DNA from 2 places in the Diaphorobacter sp. genome. Region 2 is predicted to be linked to the other one. Evidence: predicted binding sites of a transcription regulator. Region 2 holds the regulator's gene; the other holds the start of a gene.
The links. The regulator FNR, encoded in region 2, switches genes on or off when oxygen is low (the NO sensors DNR and NnrR bind a similar motif). The targets are predictions, from matches to a motif close to TTGATNNNNATCAA.
Positions count from the first base shown of each region.

Region 1: a site for FNR is predicted at 1,786-1,799, ahead of AB7E35_RS12490 (hemerythrin domain-containing protein). Genes of this name have one in related genera too.

Region 1 covers NZ_JBFWLZ010000040.1:12,693-19,302, reverse strand. The annotation lists gene AB7E35_RS12500 (dienelactone hydrolase family protein) at 1-107, opposite strand, end outside; gene AB7E35_RS12495 (MarC family protein) at 284-919, shown strand; gene AB7E35_RS12490 (hemerythrin domain-containing protein) at 1,203-1,709, opposite strand; gene AB7E35_RS12485 (ABC-type transport auxiliary lipoprotein family protein) at 1,838-2,536, opposite strand; gene AB7E35_RS12480 (MlaD family protein) at 2,588-3,574, opposite strand; gene AB7E35_RS12475 (ABC transporter ATP-binding protein) at 3,574-4,419, opposite strand; gene AB7E35_RS12470 (MlaE family ABC transporter permease) at 4,422-5,540, opposite strand; gene AB7E35_RS12465 (GMC family oxidoreductase) at 5,850-6,610, shown strand, end outside.
Region 2 covers NZ_JBFWLZ010000034.1:11,484-18,093, forward strand. The annotation lists gene hemN (oxygen-independent coproporphyrinogen III oxidase) at 1-850, opposite strand, end outside; gene fnr (fumarate/nitrate reduction transcriptional regulator Fnr) at 1,036-1,764, shown strand; gene AB7E35_RS11555 (hypothetical protein) at 1,836-2,123, opposite strand; gene AB7E35_RS11560 (FixH family protein) at 2,224-2,502, opposite strand; gene ccoG (cytochrome c oxidase accessory protein CcoG) at 2,572-4,014, opposite strand; gene ccoP (cytochrome-c oxidase, cbb3-type subunit III) at 4,098-5,012, opposite strand; gene AB7E35_RS11575 (cbb3-type cytochrome oxidase subunit 3) at 5,041-5,178, opposite strand; gene ccoO (cytochrome-c oxidase, cbb3-type subunit II) at 5,191-5,823, opposite strand; gene ccoN (cytochrome-c oxidase, cbb3-type subunit I) at 5,843-6,610, opposite strand, start outside.

The sequences.
Region 1 (6,610 bases), on a different contig from region 2:
ATCTCCTGCAGCACGACCACCGCACCGCGGGGCGCGCCATCGGTGCGCGCCACCCAGGCGGGCAGCTCGAAGCCGTCGCTGGATGTCAGATCAACCCACTGTCCCATGCTGTGATCTCCCGCCGGCCTGGACCGGAAAGCGGCGCCCCCAGTGGGCGCAAACCTGTTCCAATGCGCCATTCTTGCAGGAGTCAAGCGTTCATGGCGAAGATTGTTCTACCCACCCCCGAAGGCGGCCGGCGCCCTGGCGCGGCCACGGCCACAAGCAAGGCGGGGAGCCGTTCATGGACCTGAAGCCGCTCATCACGCTGCTGGCCATCGTGAACCCGCTGGCCATCGTGCCGTTTTTCATTCATTACACCAACGGCTTCAGCGCCGCGCAGCGCCGGCGCACGGTGCAGGTGGCGGCGTTCAGCACGTTCTGCGTGATTGCGGCCTGCGCGCTCATCGGCCTGCAAGTGCTGGATTTTTTCAACATCTCGCTGCAAAGCTTTCAGGTGGGCGGCGGCATGCTGCTGCTGATCAGCGCCATGAACATGCTGAACGCCCAGCCGGCCGAGGCCAAGCCCCACACCCACGAACTGGAAGAAGGCGCCGAGAAAGCGGCCGCGGGCAGCAGCATTGCCGTGGTGCCGCTGACCATTCCGCTGCTGACCGGGCCGGCGGCCATGTCCACCGTGGTGATCTATGCCGACCGCGCACAGTCGGTCTGGCAGCACCTGTCGCTGGTGGGCTACGGCGTGGTGGTGGGCGCGGCCACGGCGCTGTGCTTTGCGCTGGCCGAGCCCATCGAGCGCGCGCTGGGCAAGACGGGCATCAACGTGATGACGCGGCTGATGGGCCTGATCCTGGCCGCCCTGGCCGTCGAAGTGATGGCCGACGGGCTGAGCAAGCTGTTTCCCATCCTGGCAACGCGCTGAGCTGCGCCGCACGTGCCTTTGCGCGCAAGCGCGTCTGATTGGCAAGCGCGCCGCCCCGATGCGTGGGCGCCTTCCCGGGCCTTTTCGACCTGGCTCAAACCCGGGCACGCCGCGCCTTGCGCGGGCGCTTTCACCGCGAGCTGTTCCAGATGCGCCAACGCGGGCGCAGCGGGCGGTACAGCGCAGCCTCCCGCGGGCCCCGATGGATCTACCGAATTGCTATCAAACAAATAGCTTTCAGCGCTTATGAGACAAGCGCTGGAGGCTTTTTTTATCTAAACCCTCAAACCACGGCGGCAGGCGCGGGCACCTCGTCATCGCCCGTCGAGCAGGCCCCGCCGCAGCCGTAGATCAAGTCTGCGGGCAGCGCCTGGGGCGCCCGCATGGTGCCGGTGGCGGGGTCAAAGCCCACGCGGCGCAGGTGCTGGGCCAGGGCGGCGTCCATGGCGTCGGTGTGCTGGGGGAACCACACGGTCAGCTCGGCGGCCATGTCGCGCAGCACCTGCAGCTCGCCCTTGCGGGCGCGGTCGGCACCCTCGCGCATGATTTGCAGCACCACCTTGTGCTGCATGCTGTGGCAGTTGCCCGCGGCAAAGCGCGTGGCCTGCATCCAGCGGTCTTCCTGTCCAAAGTGGGCGTCGGTGTGATCCACCAGCGTCTGCCAGGCGGCTATCAGCTGCGCGTCATCGGCGCTGTCCACGGCTTGCAGCAGCGCCACAAACTCCTGGTGGGTGTTGTCCATCTGCGGCAGATCGAGCAGCAGTTCATCGGACCATTGCAGTGCAGGCATTGCGGGGCTCCTTGCGTTCATGCGGGATGCGGGTGTCAAGCCCGCGCGAGCTTAGGAAGTTTGGCCCCGTCCGGTTTTGACGCAGGTCAGCACAGCCTCGGACGGGCTGGCGCCACAGCACGAAAGGCTTAACGCCCCTGTTGCTGCACCCACTGGGCCAGTTCGTCAGCGACCTGCGCGGCGGCTGCGGCCAGGGCCTGCGCGCCGCCCGCGGCGTCGGGCGTGGCGGCCGGGCGTTGGGCGCTGAACACGCGCTGTGCGACCAGGGTCTCGCCCGCGGCGCCGGCGTCGCCCAGCACGGCGCGCACGCGCACCAGGCCGGTGCTGGTGTCGGGCGCGCTGAACACCTGGCTGAACTCCTCCAGCTGCACGCGCAGCACACCGGGCAGGCGGCCCTGGCCCAGTTGCAGGGCCAGGCCATCGTCGCCCGACAGCACCACACGGCGCTGGCCCAGGCGCTCGCGCAGCGCCTGCTGCAGCAGGGCCGCGGGCGGCTGGCTCCAGCGCGCCTGGCCGTAGGTGCGCAGCTGCTGCGCGTTGGCGTAGGCCAGGCGGTACAACAGGGCAGAGCTGCCCTCGGGCAGGCCGGTGGTGCCCACGTCGGCCAGCGCCAGGGGGGGCAGCGCCGCGGCCTGCGTGGCTGGGGCGTTTGCGATGGCGGCAGCGGCCGGCATGGTGCCGGGGCCGAAGTCGTACACGTCGGCGCGCGGGGGCGGCGCAGGCAGTGCCGAGCAGCCCGCCACGGCCAAGGCAGCAGCAATCAAGCCAAAAGTGGTTGTAACCCTTGTATTACAAACGCTGGCAGCTATGTTTTTGATAGTTTTCATGCAGAACTCCGGGGGCACATCCGTGCTTGACGAGGCAGGCGCTGGGACTGATCAGGGCTGGACTGGCGATGCCGTCGGCGCGGCAAAGCCGGGCTCACCCGGCCCGGCGGCGGCGCGGCCGGGGCCGTAGATCAGCGCCTGCGGGTTGTCGTTGATGCCCGCGGCGGTGCGGCCCAGGCGCCGGGCGGTGCGGGCGGTCTCGTTGGCGGCTTCGTTCAGGCGCGGCAGCGTGACGCGCCCGAAGCGATCGGCCACCACCGCCAGCGACTTGGCACCCGCTGCGATGTCGGCGATCGGGCCGTCTTCGGCATTGAGCGTGTGCATGGCCTGGCGCACCTCGTCGGCCGCGCCTGCGGCGCTGGCGCCGGCCTGGCGCAGGGCGGCCAGCGTTTGCTGCGCCTCTTGCGTGAGCGCCGGCACGCCGGTCAGCGCGGGGTCCAGCCGGGTGGTCACGGTGGCGTCCAGGCGCCGCGCCAGCTGGTCGATGCTGCCCGCCGCCTGGCCCAGCTGCCGCAGGGCGGCGCCGAATTGCTGCTGGTTCTCGTCGCCCAGCAGGGTGTTGATGCGCTGCGTGGCCTCTTGCACCTGGGCCAGGATGAGCGGCCCCTGCTCGGCGATCTGGCTGATGGACGAGCTGTGCAGCGGCAGGCGCGGCAGGCCGCTGGCGCCCGGCGCGAGCGCGGGCAGGGGCGATTGGGCGTCGTCCAGCTGTATGTGCGCCAGTCCGGTGACGCCCTGGTAGCCCAGCGTGGCAAAAGTGGTGGGGCTGACGGGCGCGTCGGTGTTGACGGCGACGCGGATCAGCACATTGCCCGTCACCTGCGGGTCAAAACCGATGGACGCGACCTTGCCCACGGCCACGCCCTTGTAGCGCACCACCGCCTGGGGTTGCAGGCCGCTGACGCTGTCCTTGCTGGACAGCTCGTAGAGCCGGTAGGCGGTCTGGTCGCGCGTGAGCCACAGCCCCAGGCCGGCCAGCAGCGCCGACACGATGATCACGAAGATGCCCGCAGCCAGTGCGTGGGACTTGTTTTCCATCAGGCCTCCTGGGACGGGGATGCGGCGGCGGGTGCCTGCGCCATGGCGCGGCGGCCGCGCTCCCCGAGAAAAAAATGGTGGATGAACGGGTGGTCGAAGTGCGCCACCTCGTGCGGCGTGCCGCTGGTGATGACGCGCTGGTCGGCCAGCACGGCCACGCGGGTGGACAGGTCGAACAGCGTGTCCAGGTCGTGCGTGACCATGATGACGGTGAGGCCCAGCGCGGCGTGCAGCTCGCGCAGCAGGCTGCAGAACGCGTCGGAGCTGCTGGGGTCCAGCCCCGCCGTGGGCTCGTCGAGCAAGAGCAGCGGCGGGTCCATGATGAGCGCACGCGCCAGCGCCGCGCGCTTGACCATGCCCCCCGACAGGTCGGAAGGCATGCGCGTGGCGTGCTCGGGCTTGAGGCCCACCAGGCGCAGCTTGACCATGGCGGCGTCGTTGACCAGTGCGCCTGGCAGCGTGCCCAGCTCGCGCAGCGCAAAGCCGATGTTGTCGAGCACGTTGAACGCCGAAAACAGCGCCCCGTGCTGAAACAGCATGCCCACGCGGCTGCTGGCGCCCTCGCCGCCCAGGTCGGCCGCCGGGCGGCCCAGCACCGTCACGCTGCCGCGGGTGGGCTGCGTCAGCCCCAGGATGTGGCGCAGCAGCACCGTCTTGCCCGTGCCCGAGCCGCCCACCAGCGACAAAATCTCACCGCGGCGCACGGTGAGCTGCAAATCCCTGTGCACTGCGAAAGCCGAGGTGCCCTTGCCAAAGACGGTGGCAAGACCCTGGATATCCACCACGGGCGCATCAGCGGCTGCAGCGGCGTTGGTGGCGGTGGTAGCGGGCTGCGTGACGGGCATGGCTAGAAACCCACGTTCTTGAACGCCACTGCGAACAGCGCGTCCACGATGATGACCATGGTGATGGCGCTGACCACCGAGGCCGTCGTACCCTCGCCCAGGCTCTGCGTGTTGGGCTTGACGCGCAGGCCCCAGTGGCAGCCGATGAGCGCAATGAACACCCCGAACACCACTGACTTGGCCATGGCCAGCCACAGGTTGGACGCCTTCACCGCCGCGGGCAGCGCCTGCGCAAAGTAGGCGGATGAGATGCCCATGGTCAGGTCCGCCGCCAGCATGCCGCCGGCCAGCGCAGCCAGCGTGGTCCACAGCGCCACCAGCGGCATGGCCACCGCCAGCGCCAGCGCGCGCGGCATCACCAGGCGAAAGCCGTGCGGTATGCCCATGACGCGCATGGCATCCAGCTCTTCGTTGACGCGCATCACGCCGATCTGCGCCGTGATGGCCGAGCCCGAGCGCCCCGCCACCAAAATGGCGGCCAGCATCGGCCCCAGCTCGCGGATCAGCGAAATGCCCAGGATGTTGACGATGTAGGCCTCGGCCCCGAACTGGCGCAGCTGCAGGCTCATCAGGTAAGCCAGCACCACGCCGATCAGAAAACCCACCAGCGCCGTGATGGGCAGCGCCGTGGCGCCCATGCGGTACAGGTGGCCCGAGATATCGCGCCACGGCCCGCGCGCCGGGTTGCGCAGCAGCCGCAGCACGTCCAGCAGCAACTGCCCCACCAGTTCCACCAGATGGCCCAGGTGGCCCATCGCGTGGAGCACCAGCACACCCAGGCGGTCCACCTGATCGCCCAGACGCCAGGGCGCAGGGGGCTCGCAGGGCATGCTGTAACGCGCCACGCGCTCCAGCATGTCGCGCTGCGCGTCGCTCAGCTCCAGCTGCGCGGGCCAGGCGCGGCCCCAGTGGTTCCACAGCAGCTGCGCGCCCACATGGTCCAGGCGCTGCACGCCCTGCAGGCTCCAGGCGTGACCCGGCCCGCAGGCCGCCAGTTGCCTGGCCATGCGCCGCCAGTCGCTGCGGCTGGCGAAGGCCGCAGCCACCCAGTCCCCCTGCAGCAGGGCGCGGGGCGCGGGGGCTTCGTCCTGCTGAACCGAAGGCGGGGTGAAGACGGGCATGGCAGTCAAAAAAGAAGGGCAAGACAAGGCGTACAGCCCAGGCGCACCAGGGTGCGCTGTGGCGCAGCGGCATCATTTCACAAATTGGTGGCAAAAATAAACACCGCGCTTTTTTGCATTGAAATCAGCCTCTAGACCATATACACCGTGCGCTAGCAGCTATTTTTATCATAGTGCAAAGGGGTTTCCCTCTCGACATCGGCACGCCCGTCGCCACAATGAACCGCAACGCCGCGCATCCCCCGCCAAGGACGAGCGGCGCTTTTTTTGACCTGCCATTTTTCGACTTTTGACGCGCGCCGTGCCTCCATGAGCGACACCACCTTCGACTACATCATCATCGGCGGCGGCACGGCCGGCGCCCTGCTGGCCAACCGCCTGAGCGCAGACCCCGCCAACCGCGTGCTGCTGGTAGAAGCCGGCCGCAAGGACGACTACCACTGGATCCACATTCCCGTGGGCTACCTGTACTGCATCGGCAACCCGCGCACCGACTGGCTCTACCACACCGCGCCCGACCCCGGCCTGAACGGCCGCAGCCTGCGCTACCCGCGCGGCAAGGTGCTGGGCGGGTGCAGCAGCATCAACGGCATGATCTACATTCGCGGCCAGGCGCGCGACTACGAGCACTGGGCCGATGTCACCGGCGACGACGCCTGGCGCTGGGACAGCGTGCTGCAGGCGTTTCGGCGCCACGAGGATCACTGGCGGCTGGACCAGCCCGACGGCGTCAATGAGCACTTCAAGCGCCTGCACGGCAGCAAGTCCACCGGCGGCAGCGGCGAATGGCGCGTGGAACGCCAGCGCCTGCGCTGGGACATCCTGGACGCCTTCGCCCAGGCCGCGCAGCAGGCGGGCATTGCCGCCACCGACGACTTCAACGGCGGCACCAACGAGGGCGTGGGCTATTTCGAGGTCAACCAGAAGGCCGGCTGGCGCTGGAACACGGCCAAGGCCTTTTTGCGCCCCACCTGTTACGGGCGGCCCAACTTCGAGATGTGGACCGCCGCCCAGGCCTCGCGCCTGGTGCTGCAACGCCAGCAGGGCGGCGGCCTGCGCTGCACCGGCGT
Region 2 (6,610 bases):
CTGCGTCCATGAAGACCTGAATCGAATTGGCAAGCATCGACAACTTGGCCGAGGCCATGGGCAGTTCGGCGGTGATGATACGGCGCTGCGCCTTGAAGCGTTCCGGCAGGTGGGCGTAAGCGTAGAGAGCGATACGGTCTGGACGCAATTGACTCACCCGCTCCAATGTCCGCCCGAAGGACTCGGGCGTTTGTCGCGGCAGCCCGTAAATCAAGTCCACGTTGACGGATTCGAACCCCAGCCTGCGGGCGCTCTCCACCAGTCCGAACACCTTGTCGGCCGGCTGGATGCGGTGAACGGCCTTCTGCACCTCGGGGTCGAAATCCTGCACACCAAAGCTGAGCCTGTTGAAGCCCAGCTGCGCAAGAAAGGCCAGTCGCTGCTCGTCCACGGTTCTGGGGTCCACTTCGATGGAGTACTCCCCGCCCGGAACCAGCACAAAGTTGCGCCGCAGCATGCCCATCAATTCGCTCAAGCCTTCGTCGGACAGGAAGGTGGGCGTCCCCCCGCCAAAGTGCAGCTGACTGACATGCTGCCCCACACCAAAGTGGGCGGTATGCAGGTCGATCTCGCGACTCAAGTAACGCAGATAGACCTCGGCCCGTTCCGGGTGCCGGGTGATGATCTTGTTGCAGGCGCAGTAGTAGCAAAGCGATTCACAAAATGGAATGTGAACGTAGAGCGAGAGCGGCAAGGCCTTGCCCACAGACCCCACGCGACGCTGCTGAAGCGCCAGGATGTACTCCTTCTCGCCAAACGCCTCCACAAAACGGTCTGCCGTCGGGTAAGAGGTATATCGCGGCCCTGGAACGTCAAAACGACGCAAGAGCTCAGTAGTGACTAAAGTCATGGCAGGATTCCTTGCATTAATGGGTCACTGTGCCGTAGAGTCCCCATGGCGTCCTTGACGGTGGTCAAGCACTCCAGAAGTCCATATGACGACAATCCGACTTTGACTAAAGTCTTCCAATGATCTGTAGCCTCTTGCATCCTCCTGATGCACCAGTGCAGACAGATGGCCAAAACAGGGGTTCCATGCACAACAACCTGCAATCCATCAAAGTTGCCTGCTCAAATTGCAACTTGCGCGAGCTATGCATGCCCGTGAGAGTGGATGATCAACAACTGAAACGTATCGATGACATCGTGGCGGTGCGACGCAAGGTCAAGCGCGGCGGCACGTTGTTTCGCAACGGCGAGCCGTTCACGTCCCTCTTTGCCATTCGCACCGGTTTTTTCAAAACCTGCGTGGCCACTGAAGATGGCCGCGATCAGGTCACCGGCTTTCAAATGGCGGGTGAAATCATCGGACTGGATGGCATCGTGAACGACCATCACACCTGCGATGCCGTTGCCTTGGAGGATGCCGAAGTTTGCGTCATGCCCTTCGATCGCATCGAAGAACTGTCTCGTGAAGTGACGGCGCTGCAGAACCACGTCCACAAGATCATGAGCCGGGAGATCGTGCGCGAGCATGGCGTCATGCTGCTGCTGGGCAGCATGCGCGCGGAGGAGCGTCTGGCGGCGTTTTTGTTAAACCTCGTTCAGCGTCTGCATGCGCGCGGGTTCTCTCAATCAGAACTGGTGCTACGCATGACACGCGAAGAGATTGGCAGCTACCTTGGCCTGAAGCTCGAAACCGTCAGCCGGACTTTCTCCAAATTCGCAGAAGAAGAGATCGTTGAGGTCAAGCAGCGCCACGTTCGCATCATGAATACCGATGCACTCAAGCGCATCGTGAACAGCCAGCAAGCCTGTCACTGAAGTCCGACGCAGCAGCGCGATCATCGGCAGGCGCCAGACTTTGGCTGCCTGCTGTGACCGCCCAGCACTTGTCACAAAACGAATTTGGCGCAATCAAGCGGGCGTTCGCCTTCTGGCACCGGACAGCGGTTGACTTCGAAGGGCGACATTGACAGCAAGGTGGTGAGCGCACTCGACGCCATGATGACCACCCAGAACACAAAAAAAGCAACGGTGTAGACACCTTGCCGCGAGAGGCTCACTGGCTGGTCAAACCATTGCAGAGCCTCTGGGTCAACAAAAGCGAACACCGCCATTTCCATGATTCCAGCCATGAGAAACGCGGGCCAGGCGATCCACATCAGTCGTTGCGTCCACATAGCGCACCTCCTTCGTATGACCACAGCCTAGCACTCTGCCCTTTGCAAGCAATGGGTAGTCACCCCATGATTACCCTCTGTGGAAGGCCACTTTTTTCATTCACCGGGGGTGATCCTGCGGCGGGGTCGCAGCGTGGTTGCGCCCTTTCATTGCAGGCGTCATAGCAGCGTCCTGGTTGTTTAACGTTTTGTTAATGTCCAGGCCGCGCTGGTAATAGTCTTCCGCGACGACTGGATCGGGCCGGGAGAGCGCAAGCCAAAGCGTGACAAATCCCGCAACGACGACGATCACCGGCCCGGAAATCACTAGCCATACATAACCGTGCTTCCACCAGGGTTGAGTCTCGTGCACCGCCTTGGTCAATGAGTTTGTAGACATTGCTATGAGCTCCCCACCCCTCTAGGGGGCATTTCAAAATACTGTTGAACCAGCCCCGATGCACCCAATTCAGCGCGGCACCAGAAAAACCGACTTTTCAGCTACCTGCGCTTTGTCGCCCTGGGCCTGAACATCAAAATACACAACGTGAGATCCTGGTGCGGCAGATCCATAAGGTATCTGCAACCGCACGGCCACCCAACGCGCCTCCGCAGGTCCAATATCCACGACAGAGTCCGACGCCACCTCCAGCCCATCCAGGCCCCTCACACTGATGACATAGCGCTGCGGCCCCTCTGTGGCATTCATGATTTGCAGGCGGTAAACATTCTCCAGTTTGCCTCCAGCCACGATGCGCGAAAGTGCTGCACGATCACGAACCACGTCCACCTTGAGCGGCGCCCGAACCACCAGACTTGCCAGCATGCCGACACACAGCGCAACCAGCACGGCGGTATATATCAGCACACGGGGACGCAGCACGCGCCTGAGCATCTGCGACTGAGTCCAATGATTCTTGACGCCATTTTGAGTAGAAAAGCGAATCAGCCCTCGCGGGTATTTCATCTTGTCCATCACAGTGTCACAGGCATCAACACACAACCCACAACCAATGCATTCGTATTGCAAGCCGTTGCGGATATCGATACCCGTGGGGCACACCTGTACGCACAGCGTGCAGTCAATGCAGTCGCCCATGCCCTTGGCCTTGTAATCAAGACTCTTGACACGCGGACCGCGGGGCTCCCCACGCTCAGGGTCATAGGTAACAATCAACGTGTCCTTGTCGAACATTGCGCTCTGGAAACGCGCATATGGACACATATATTTACAGACCTGCTCACGCAAATAGCCCGCATTACCATAGGTTGCAAACCCATAGAAAAACACCCAAAAAATCTGCCAAGTGCCTTGCAAGGCGAGTAGTTCACTGCCCAATTCGCGAATAGGCACAAAATAGCCGACAAAAGTAAATCCTGTCCAGAAAGCTACAGCAACCCAAACCAGTTGCTTCAGTGCTTTTTTCCAGATTTTCTCGAAAGTCCAAACCCCATTATCCAGGCGCATACGCGCGCTACGGTCACCCTCAATCTTGTGTTCAATCCACATGAATATCTCGGTGTAAACCGTCTGCGGACAGGTGAACCCACACCACAGCCGCCCTGCAACGGCCGTGAACAAGAAAAGCGATAAAGCCGAGATGATGAGCAGACCCGTAAGATAGATGAAGTCTTGCGGGTACAGAACCAACCCGAAAATATAGAAACGCCGTGCTCCCAGATCGAACAGCACCATCTGACGCTGCCCCCACTCGAACCACGGCAATCCATAGAAAACCAGTTGGGTCACAAACACCATCACCCAACGCCAGCGGGCAAACAACCCACTTATGGAACGGGGATAAATCTTTTTTTGCGCCTCGTAGAGTGAAATAACCTCTGTCTGACTGCTGTCGGCCGGCGCAGGGTTAATGGGAATCACCTTACGGGGCTGACCTTCGGCTGGCTTCATGATGGGGTCTCTAGGGGAAATTCAGCTTCCAACAAACAAAAAAGCCGGCACCCTCGCAAGAGCCACCGGCTGCTGATCGTGCATCAGCGCGTTGCGTCGGACTTGCGAGACAAGCCCCAGACATAAGCAGTCAGCACATTGATTTGCGCATCCGTGAGCTTGCCCGCCTGTGCAGGCATTTCGTTGGTTTTACCGACATTGATCATAGCCGTGATAGCCGCCTCGCCCCAGCCATGCAACCAGATGTCATCGGTCAGGTTGGGAGCGCCCAAGGCGAAGTTACCCTTGCCATCCATGCCGTGGCATGCCGCGCAAGCGGTGAACTTGGACTTGCCCAGCGATGCCTTCAGGGAGTCGTGCGGACTGCCCGACAGGCTCAGCACATAGTGCGCCAGGTTACGCACATCCTCTGGCGAGCCCACGGCCGCTGCCATGGGCGGCATCACGCCCACACGCCCTTCGACGAGGGTCTTGTGGATTTGCTCCGGGGCACCGCCATGCAGCCAGTCCCCATCGGCCAAGTTGGGAAAGCCCTTGCTGCCGCGCGCATCCGATCCATGACACTGCGCACAGTTATTCATGAACAGGCGCTCGCCAATGGCTATGGCAGCCGGGTCGGCAGCGAGCTCTTCGGTCTTCATGGAGCTAAACCGGGCATACAGTGGCTGCAACTCTGCCGTAGCTTTGTCAACCTCAGCCTGGTATTCGCCAAGCTGCGTCCACCCCAAACTGCCCTTGTAGGCACCCAGACCGGGATATGCCGCCAGGTAGCCCGCGCCGAATAGCAAAGTGATGACGAATAGCCACATCCACCAGCGCGGCATGGGGTTATTCATTTCAGTCAGGTCTTCGTCCCAGACGTGCCCGGTGGTGTTGTCTGCCGTGGACTCGACCTTCTTGCGCGAAGTGAGCCATAGCAACAGACCGCAGCCGACGATACCGACGATGGTGATTGCGGCTACGTAAATAGACCAGAAGTTACTGGTGAAATCGCTCATGGTTATCTCTTTTCTTGTGGGAAGGTTTTCAGTCCTCGGCGAAAGGCAGTTGCGCTGCCTCCTCAAACCGGGCCTGGTTTCGGCGCATGAATGCCCACACCCAGATACCCACGAAACACGCCAGCGACGCCAGCGTGGCCACGATACGCATGGTGGTGATGTCCATAGCCATTCCTCCTTATCTGAGCGCGCGGCCCAGCACTTGCAGATAGGCGATCACTGCGTCCATCTCTGTCTTGCCCTTGACCTGCTCAGCCGCACCGGCGATCTCTTCGTCCGTGTAAGGAACACCCACCGTGCGCAGCGCCTTCATGCGCGGCGCGACGATGGACGGATCGATCGTGTTTTTCTCAAGCCACGGGTAAGCAGGCATGTTGGACTCGGGCACCACGTCACGCGGGTTGTTCAGGTGGATGCGATGCCATTCGTCACTGTACTTGCCGCCCACGCGGTGCAGGTCCGGACCCGTGCGCTTGGAGCCCCACTGGAAGGGGTGGTCATAGACGAACTCACCTGCCACCGAATAGTGGCCATAGCGCAGCGTCTCGGCGCGGAAGGGGCGAATCATCTGCGAGTGGCAGTTGTAGCAACCCTCGCGCAAATAGACATCCCGACCGATGAGTTGCACAGCGGTGTAGGGCTTCACGCCCTGCACTGCCTCGGTGGTGGACTTCTGGAAGAACAGGGGAACAATTTCCACCAGACCGCCCACCGCCACCACCAGCAGGATCAGCACAATCATGAGGAAGTTGCTGGTTTCGATCTTCTCGTGCGAAAAACCCGAGGATGCGTTCTTTTGCGTATTTGACATGAGATTGGTTCCTCGATCCTCAGGCGTGTGCAGCGTTCACGGCCGGAATGGCTACCTTGACAGAGCGACCGGAAATCGCCGTCATCCACACGTTCCAGGCCATGACCAACATGCCGCCCAGGTAGAGCAGACCACCACCGAAACGGATGGCGTAGAACGGGTAAGTTGCCTTGACGCCTTCGACGAAGGTGTAGGTCAGCGTGCCATCGGGGTTGACGGCGCGCCACATCAGACCCTGCATGACGCCCGCAATCCACATGGCGGCGATGTAGAGCACGATGCCGATCGTGGCCATCCAGAAGTGCAGCTCGATCGCCTTGATGGAATGCATTTTGTCCTTGCCAAAAAGGCGCGGCACCAGGTAGTACAACGACCCCATGGTGATCAAGCCCACCCAGCCCAGGGCGCCAGAGTGCACGTGGCCCACGGTCCAGTCGGTGTAGTGCGACAGGGCATTGACGGTCTTGATCGACATCATCGGGCCCTCGAACGTGGACATGCCATAGAACGACAGAGACACGATCAGAAAGCGCAGGATGGGGTCGTCACGCAGTTTGTGCCAGGCACCCGACAGCGTCATGATGCCGTTGATCATGCCGCCCCAGCTGGGAGCCAGAAGAATCAGCGAGAACACCATGCCCACGGACTGCGTCCAGTCGGGCAGCGCGGTGTAGTGCAGGTGGTGCGGGCCAGCCCACATGTAGGTAAAGATCAGCGCCCAGAAGTGCACGATGGACAGACGGTAGCTGTACACCGGGCGTCCAGCCTGCTTGGGGATGAAGTAGTA